Regions from separate parts of the Dactylosporangium sp. NPDC051484 genome, predicted to be linked through region 1. Evidence: riboswitches for the same ligand, from Rfam matches in the RefSeq annotation. Region 1 holds a riboswitch; the other holds the start of a gene.

Region 1 (4,584 bases):
GCGCAGGAACCGGATCCGAGTGGCCGTCGGCGCCGGTGGGGTCGTCATCGCCGGCCTGCTGGTCGCCATCATCGCGGTGGTGTTCACCTCGGCGAGCAAGGACGCCGGCCCCAGCGGAAAGCTGGTCACACCAGCGAACCTCACCGCGAGCGGGGCGATCCCGGTCGGTTCGGCCACCGCGCCGGTGACCCTGGAGATCTACCTGGATTTCATGTGCCCGGCTTGCGGACGGTTCGAACAGGCCAATGCCGGTGAGCTGGACCGGCTGATCCAAGCCGGAACGGTCAAGCTGGAGCTGCGGCCGATGACGTTCCTGGACAAGACCTCACAAGGCACCAGGTACTCCACCCGGGCGGCCAACGCGCTGGCCACGGTCGCCGACCGGGCGCCGGGGTCGGTATGGGCGTTGAGCAAGGCGCTGTACGCCAACCAGCCGCAGGAAGGCACCCCAGGACTGTCTGACCAGCGGATCGTGGCGCTGGCGGTCGAGGCCGGCGTGACGCAGGAGGTGGCGGACGCCTTCGACGCGGGCATCTTCAAGGCGTGGGCGGCCAAGTCCAACGACGATGCGTTCAAGGCGGGCATCGAAGGCACCCCCACCGTGAAGATCAACGGCAAGGTCTTCGCAGGCAACCTCTACACCGCGGGCCCGCTGACCGAGGCCATCGAACAGGCGGCCGGAGGGGCGAAGTAGTGGCTGGCCTGCTGGGCCGGCTGCACCGGATCCGGCACGCCAACGCCTGGCTCTTCACCACGATGCTGGTCTCGTCGTGTTTGAGCCTGCTCGCGTCGTTCGTGCTGTCGGTCGAGGCGGTCACGCTCGCCGCCGACCCGAACGCGAACCTGTCGTGCAACATCAACTCGGTGATCAGCTGCGGGACGGTCGGGAGCGCCTGGCAGTCACACCTGTTCGGGTTCCCGAACGCCTTTCTCGGGTTGATCGCCGAACCGGTGGTGATCACACTGGCGGTGGCGAGCCTGGCCGGCGTGCGCTTCCCGCGCGGGTTCATGTTCGCCGCCCAGGTCGTCTACACCGTCGGGTTGGTCTTCGCGTACTGGCTGCTCTATCAGTCGATGTTCCACATCGGGGCATTGTGCCCGTGGTGCCTGCTGGTGACCGTGTCCACCACGCTGGTGTTCTCCACCCTCACCCACGTCAACATCCGCGACCGCAACCTGTTCCTCCCGCCCCGCGTCCAGGCCGCGCTGTCCACGATGATCCGCGCCAACCTCGACCTCATGGTCGTGGTGATCTGGATGCTGGTCCTGGTGCTGGCCATCGTCGTCAAGTACGGCGATCGGCTGTTCGGCTGAAGACAACGATCGAGGTCTCCGGCGTCTGGCATCGGCCGAGAGGCACCAGATACCGGAGACCTCGCGCCTGCCTGACGGTGACGAGGCGACACGGCCTGACTGACGCGCGGTGGGTGGTGCCTGCCCCCGGGACGTCGGCGACGACCGTGCTGACCGGCGACGCGAACGTCTCCGGTCAGGCTCGGTTGTCCAGGGCGTCCGCACGCTCACCGGTGCCGGTCGGCGGCGGCTCGGCCGGTCCATGCTCGCCTCGTCCGCGCCTGGGCCAGAACGCCAATGCCGCGGCCACGCCGATCGCGACGACCATCAGGACGACGGGCAGCAGCGAGGCCACCACACCTGTCGCCTCGAACCGCAGCGCCGCCGCGACTACTGTCGGTGATCCCGCTGCCGGCGTACCGCTGTGCAGCGCGGTGTGCGCGCCGGCCGGCGCGATCGCGACGATCTGGGCCACACCGGCGGCGACAGCCACCACAATGGCGATCAAGGTACTCCGGACGATTCGTCCCCACAGTTGCGCAGCCAACCTCGCCGCCTTCCTCGCCATTCGACCAAGCTACTACGCTGCATAGTCACCAGACGCAGGGCAAAGGTTCCTGTGAGGCACACCGCTTTTCTCGCCCGTCGATCCATACCCCTTGCCCCGCGAGCGGGTCAGCCGGGTCGGCGGTAGCCGGTGATGGGCCGACCATCGAGTTTGGCCATGCGCACGTGGTCGCCGGTGGTGGGGGCATGCACCATCCAGCCGCCGCCGACGTAGAGGCCCACGTGGTGCAGGTCGCTGAAGAAGAACACCAGGTCGCCGGGGCGCAGGTCGGCGCGGGAGACGGCCTTGGTGTCATCCCACTGCCACTTGGTGTAGTGGCGCAGCGTGACCCCCGCGGCGGCCCAGGCGGTGAGGGTCAGGCCGGAACAGTCGTAGCCTCTCGGGCCGGACGCACCCCAGATGTAAGGCTTGCCGATGAGCTCGCAGGCCTTCTTCGCCGCGGTACCGCCGGGGCCGCCGAGGTATTCGACAGGGCAGGCGACGGGCTTCAGGGTGCCGGTGGCGCCGCTACTGCCGTACACCTGCTGGCGCAGCCTCTGCAGCTCGGCGATCTTGCCCTCGATCTGGGTCTTCTTCGCCGCGAGTTCGGCGTCCTGTTTGGTCTGCTCGGCGATGAGCGTATCCAGGGCCTGCTTGTCACCGGCGAGCTTGTCCCGGGTCTCGGCGACGCCCTGGATCTGGGCGCGTTCGTAGCGGGCGATCGCGTTGACCGTCGCGAGCTGGTCGAGCATGTCGGTCGGGGTGGTGCCGGCCAGCAGCACCTGCAGGGTGGTGACCCGGCCGGTCTTGTACTGGCGGACCGCGATGTCGCTGACCTTGTCCATCGCCGCGTCGACCTGCGCCTGCAGAGGTTGCAGCTGCTGCTGCAGCGCCTCGGCCTTGGCCCGGTTGTCCTTGAGCTGGGCGTGGACCTGGTTGTACTGCTCGATGGTGGGCTCGAGCTGGTTCCACATGTCGTCGATCTGCTTTTCCAGCTCCGCCGGCGTCGGTTCGGCCCGCGCCGCCCCGGTGCCGGCCAACAACACCGCGACCGCGGCGATGAGCGCGACGACGGAACGCGACAGCACCCGGCTGGACAGCCGTCTGGGGATTACTGTGTTGTGCGCGGCGTGGACACGGCAGGACGGCACGTGCGGGCAGGCTCCTTCTTCCGTCGGCCGCCTGCCGCGTGAGCTGACGGGTTTCGGGCGGGAAGCTCGCCCGACCGCGGATCGCTCAGAACCCCGGGAGGTCGCGATGGGTCCCCGGCTCGGCATCGACTCGGCGACGCCGGACATCCGCACCGACCGGAGGTGATCGGCGCCGGAGCCCGGCCGTAGCAGACCTTACGCACTGCCCCCAGCGCACACAAGTGCGTCTCCTACGATACGTAGGAGGACACCGTCGTCGATGACCTGCGCCCCGTGTGTCTCGCGCGGCCCTTCTGTGCGGTGAGGGTGGCGGCGCCCAGGAGGCTGAGGACCATCATGCTGGGCGCCGCCGTGCCCGGCCGTGTCCCCGAGCCACCAGGGTTCGGCCAGGACGTCTCGCCGAGTTGCTCGCCGGCGTCAGCGGAACTGGACGAAGACCGGGTTCGAGTAGAACCACAGGTCGTCCCACGGCGATTCCTTGCCGTCGGCGAGTGGCTCGGCCTCGTCGGTGCTGGTGCCGCGGACGCGGGCGTACACGTCGGTCTCGACGTTGCGCAGGGTGTGCTTGATGACGTAGTCCTTGCCCTGCTTGCGCCAGTCGCGGGGGCCGAACCGGGCGACCACCTTGGTGGTGGGGTTGGTGTCGGCGTCGAGGTTGGCGGACGGGCCGGTGACCTGGCCGACGATCAGGTCGACGCGGCGGACCTGCGGCCGGTCCCCGTGGTGGTTCGTGCCGTCCAGCGGACGGAACTTGATCTCGATCTCCACGTCGGAGCGGTTACGCCGGCTCAGCACGATGGTCTCACCCATCGCGGCGTTCTTGCCCTGGCCGCTGGCGGTGAGGTCGAGGCTGGTGATCAGGTCACCGGTGGTGACCCAGATCCGGCCGTTGCGCAGGCCGTCCATGATGTCGCCGTAGTCCTGCCGGGCGAGCACGTAGGTCTTGCTGTACTCCCCGGGCCAGAAGTCGGCGCCACCGCGGGTCCAGTGCACGTGCGAGTCGGAGGTGGCGGTGATCCACCACCGGCGTCCCTCGCCGAGCAGCGAGTCCCACAGGCCGCCGACGCGGGCGGTCATCTGGTCGTAGCCGCCGTGCGTCGGGTAGTTGCCGTAGGCGCCACGCGCACCGCCGTTGAGCGGAGCGGCCTGGTGACCGGGAGAGCCCTCGAAGCCGACGTAGATGTCGGGTGCGACGTTGTTGCCGTTGCGGAACTCGTGCGGGGTGTCCTGACCCCACACGCCCAAGCCGGTGGCCGACCGGGAGGCGTGGTGCGCGATCACCAGGGGCTTCTGTCGCAGACCCTTGGCGTAGCTGAGGAACTCGACCATCTTCGCCTCGGTGTTCCGGCTCGGGTCCGCCGGGAACGGGTCATTCTTGGCGAACTTGCTCTCCAGGTCGTAGAGCATCTTCGCCTCGTCGTCGTGACGCGGGATCATCAGCGTGTGGTGGTCCATCGCCGGCGCGTCGAACTCCATGCCCCAGAACTGCAGCACCTCGGGCACGAGCCGGCGGGACAGCAGCAGGTCGGGGTACGCCTGCTCCAGGTTCACCTTCGAGTGCGTCGGTCCACCGTGGTCCGTGCACATCGCCCA
Region 2 (4,584 bases), on a different contig from region 1:
GGGCCGGCATCATCGGCGTCGCGACGGCGACCACACGGTCGACGGGATCTATGTCCCGCCACCGCGCGAGGTGCCTCACCCTCGCACCGAGCCGACCGATTGGCCACCGCCCACACAGTCCTCCGCCGACCCATTCTCCGCCGCGCCATCCTCCACCGACCCGTTCTCCGCTGACCCACCCCCGTGGGCGGCCGCGGCGCCAGGCAGTGCACCTCCGGCACGGCCGCCGGACGCGCCGGATCGGCGTCCCGCGCAGCCCCCGACGGACCACACGCGATTGTCGGAGTGGGCCGGGCGCTCCGCCGCCTGGGCGGCGGCCGACGACGAGCACTTCGGCGACCACCCCGCGGAGGACGACGAGGAAGACCCGTATGCGGCGATGGCGGACCTCCCCTCGGCGCATAAGGTCCAGCGAGGCCGCGACCAGTGGCTGCCGCCGCTCTACCCGCAGGAGCTGCCGCCGCCGGAGGACCGGCGTGTTGAGATCCCGTCGCACCGGTGGGTGGAGTCGCTCGGGACTTCCGCGATACCGCCGACGCATGATGCCGGCGAGCGCTCCCGGGCGACCGCATGGTGGATCGCGATCGGCGTCATCATCGTCGGGCTGGCCGTCGCCGCCGGCGTGCTGGTCGGCCTGCGGCTGGCCGCGCGCGCCGGGCACGGGCCCAGCGGCGCGGCCGGGGCTACCGGCGGCGGGCACGCAGCGCTGCGCATCACGGCCGAGCGGGTAGCCGCCGGCATCGGAGCCGGCCCGTCCGGCGGCTGCGAGCCGGTCACGACGTAGGGCACACGCCGGGGCGGCAAGGCCTGAACCCCGGTGCGACGTCAGCGACGGGAGGCCACGCGACGGGTGGCCGGGAACCATGAGGCGCGTCTCCAACCACCTGGGCGATCTCACCGCCGTGGTGGCGGGAATCCTCCTGGACGCGCGCGCCCCGCAGCAGCCAGTTACCGAGAAATCGGAACGCGCTAGGTGCATCTGCCGCAATCCGGGTAGAAACGCGGAGCCCTCGACCTGGGCGATGCCATTTGTACGCGATTGGGGTGATGGTCCATGAGCGGGCCTATCGTGGGCAAGCGCCGCCTCCGTGCCGAGCTGCGACGGCTGCGGCGCGAGCGGGAACTGACCCAGGACCTCGTGGCCGCCGAGATGGAGTGGTCGCTGTCCAAGCTCATCCGTATCGAGAACGGCACCGTCGCCATCTCGGTGAGCGATCTGCGCAGCCTGCTGGCCTACTACCGGGTCCACGACCCGCGGACGGTCGACGAGCTGCTCGAGCTGGCCCGCGCGGCGAAACGGCGGATGTGGTGGGACGAGTACCGCCCGATGCTGCTCGGTCAGCTGATCACCTACGTCGGGTTCGAGGCGGAGGCGACCCGCATCGGCGAGTTCTCGCCGATCATGTTCCCGACACTGCTGCAGACGCGGCGGTACGCCCATGCCACCAGCGACGCGGAGTCCCCGCTCGCCGAGCGCCGCATCGAGTTCCACATGCGCCGCCAGGAGGAGTTGTTCAGCCGCGAGGAGCCGCCCCACATCCAGGTGATCCTGGACGAGTCGGTGCTGCGCCGAAGCCCCGTCCCCGGCGACGAGGCGCTGCTGGTCGACCAGATCGAGCACACGATCGAGGTCGCCCAGCGCCCGTACACCGAAGTCCGCGTCGTCCCCCTCAACGCCGGGTATCACGCCGGCTGGGAGGGCGACTTCACGCTGCTGGAGTTCGGCGCGGATGACGGGGTGCTCTACCGCCAGCAGTTGCTCTGGGAGGAGCCGGAGCTCATCACGACGTACCGCGGCATCCTCGAACGGCTCGGCCAGCGCGCCCTGTCGCAGGAAACCACGCTCGACCTCCTGCGGCAGGTCGCCCACGACCTGAAGTGAGCCGGCCGGCCGGCTGCTACGCGGCCTCGGGCAGCGCGAACGCGGCGCCGGCCTGCTCGGGCCGCCAGCCGGCCGCGACCGCCCGCCGAAGGGCATCGGCCACGAGCGCGGGCCGCACGGTGCCGGCGGGCAGGCCGAGCCAGTTCCTGCGCCCAGTCTGGCCCGCCGGGGCTACGCGCAGGCGGCCCATACCGGGCGAGAATGCGCGAGCGCCGAAGAGAAGCCGAGGACGGCCCCCGCCCGGAAGCCGCGCGGCGTCCACCCGTTGTCCAGCCTCATGCGCCGACGTTCACCGCTCGGCATCGCTGAACGCGATCGATATTGATCCACACCGGCACACCTGAATCAAACCCCCGGCAATGTCACTGTCCGATGTGGAAGACCAACCGGCGGTAATCCGGACTTTTAGGTTTATTAGATATCGAGGGGGACGCACGCCTTTCGCACAGCGAATGATCACGTTAAGTTAGGCCCTGGCCTGCTCGGCAGTCCGCCGTCCACCCCGGACGGCGCCGGGCAAGCGCCGCCGAATCGAACTCGGCGCGCCGCCCGATCGGCTTGGGCGCGCGCATCGAACCGGGGACCCAGAAACATTCGTGTGGGGTGAATCCGCAACGTCGCGGTAGGGCGTCCTTCTAAGCCCGAACCCGTCAGCTAACCCGGTAGGCGGTCGGTGAAGAAGGGTCTTTCCTTGTCCACTGGACACCGTGCCGGGCGGTCAGTGCTGCGAACCCTGTTCATCGGGCTCGTGTCACTCACCGTGCTGGCACCAGCCACGGTCGCGCACGCCGATCCCACGCTCGCAGAGATCGAGGCCCAGCTCGACAAGTCGAACAAGGACCTCGAGGCGACCATCGAGGCGTGGAACAAGATCAATATCGATCTCGCGGCCTCCCAGGCCAAGGCCACCGAGCTGCAGACGAAACTCAAGCCGCTCGAAGACAGCATGGCCGCCGCCAACGCCAGCGTCGAGGGCGTGGCGATCGCCGCGTTCAAGACGTCGGGCAACCTTCGCAGCCTGTCCATCATGCTCAACGCGACGTCGTCGGACTCGCTGATGGACCAGTTGTCGATGCTGCAGCAGATCACGCGGCAGCAGCAGAAGGAGATCGACGACTACAAGACCGCCAAGTCAAAGGTCGACGACGAGAAGAAGCTGCTCGACCAGACCATCGCGGCGCAGAACACGCAGAAGACCGACCTCGAGAACCAGCGCAAGAAGATCGAGGGCGACGTCAAGAAGCTCGAGGTCCTGCAGAGGAAGGCGACCGCCGCCGGCAGCACGAAGGTCAATCCGCCGAAGATGGACCCGGGCAACCTGCCCGCGGTCTCCGGCAAGGCCGGCGTCGCCGTGAGCTTCGCACAGGCCCAGCTGGGCGAGCCCTATGTGTGGGGAGCGGCGGGCCCGAACAGCTGGGACTGCTCCGGCCTGACGATGGGGGCGTGGAAGGCCGCGGGCGTGTCCCTGCCGCACAACGCCGCCAGCCAGTGGAACACCGTGGCGCACATCCCGCGGTCCTCACTGGCCCCGGGCGACCTGGTGTTCTACAACGGACTCGGGCACGTCGGGATCTACGTCGGCAACAACACGATCATCCATGCACCACACACGGGCGACGTCGTCAGATACGCGAAGGTCGACATCGACAGCATCGTCGGGTTCGGCCGCGTCAGGGCCTGACCCGGCGACGAGGGGCCGCGGATCGCATCGATCCGCGGCCCCTTCATCATTGGGGCATGGCCTCGTGGGACCCGCAGCAGTACAACAGCTTCGCCGAGCAGCGGGCCCGGCCGTTCCGGGAACTCGTGGCCCGGATCCCGACCACCGGCGCGGTCGCGGTCGTGGACCTCGGCTGCGGGCCCGGGACGATGACCGCCTCGCTCGCCGAGCGCTGGCCCGACGCCGCGATCCTCGGCATCGACTCCTCGCCGCGAATGATCGCCGCGGCCGCCGAGCTGCAGACCCCGCAGCTGCGCTTCCAGCTCGGCGACGCCGGGCAGTGGCGCCCTCAGCGCGGCTCCGTCGACGTGATCGTGGCCAACGCCTCGTTGCAGTGGGTCGACGACCACGAGGCGCTGCTGCCGGCCTGGGCCGCCGGGCTGGACGACGGCGGGACGCTCGCCTTCCAGGTGCCGATCGCCTCGCACGACCCCGGCTTCGGGCGGGTCGCGAGCCGGCCGCGCTGGGCACCGCTGCTCGCCGGCGCGCTGGAGGCCACCGGGCCACGCTCGGCCACGCCCGTGCTCGATGCTGCGGAGTACGTGCGACTGCTCAGCGCGGCGGGCCTCACGGTCGACGCCTGGGAGACGACCTACTACCACGTGCTACCGGGCGACGACCCGGTGTTCGAGTGGTTCAAGGGCACCGGCCTGCGGCCCTACCTCGACGCGCTGTCGCCGGACGACGCCGAGGCGTTCGCCGCGGAGGTCCGGGAGGAGCTGCGGGTGCGGTACCCCCGGGAGCCGTTCGGCACGATCCTGCCCTTCCCGCGGCTGTTCATCGTCGGACATCGGGCCTGACCCGCGTCGGGTGGTTTACATCGCGCGTTGACCGGCATCCTTACGCTGGCGCGCGTGAGTAAAACCGCGAAGATCATAATTTTCAGCCTGATCGGCGTCGTCGTCCTGTGTTGCGGCGGTGGCGGGGCCGGGCTCTTCTTCATCATCAACTCGGCCACCAAGGAGCCTAAGGCTGCGGCCGG

What was found. Region 1 has a riboswitch for cyclic di-AMP ahead of AB0367_RS04120 (NlpC/P60 family protein). Riboswitches for the same ligand answer to the same signal wherever they lie in the genome.
Region 2: another riboswitch for cyclic di-AMP. It lies ahead of AB0367_RS17455 (NlpC/P60 family protein); the one in region 1 lies ahead of AB0367_RS04120 (NlpC/P60 family protein).

What each region holds. Positions count from the first base shown of each region.
Region 1 covers NZ_JBFAZX010000002.1:27,520-32,103, forward strand. The annotation lists gene AB0367_RS04105 (thioredoxin domain-containing protein) at 1-694, shown strand, start outside; gene AB0367_RS04110 (vitamin K epoxide reductase family protein) at 694-1,314, shown strand; gene AB0367_RS04115 (hypothetical protein) at 1,490-1,801, opposite strand; gene AB0367_RS04120 (NlpC/P60 family protein) at 1,969-2,991, opposite strand; cyclic di-AMP (ydaO/yuaA leader) riboswitch at 3,004-3,137, opposite strand; gene AB0367_RS04125 (phosphoesterase) at 3,409-4,584, opposite strand, start outside.
Region 2 covers NZ_JBFAZX010000008.1:235,591-240,174, reverse strand. The annotation lists gene AB0367_RS17470 (hypothetical protein) at 278-784, shown strand; gene AB0367_RS17465 (DUF5753 domain-containing protein) at 1,055-1,882, shown strand; gene AB0367_RS17460 (hypothetical protein) at 1,899-2,072, opposite strand; cyclic di-AMP (ydaO/yuaA leader) riboswitch at 2,397-2,565, shown strand; gene AB0367_RS17455 (NlpC/P60 family protein) at 2,604-3,563, shown strand; gene AB0367_RS17450 (methyltransferase domain-containing protein) at 3,620-4,402, shown strand; gene AB0367_RS17445 (hypothetical protein) at 4,457-4,584, shown strand, end outside.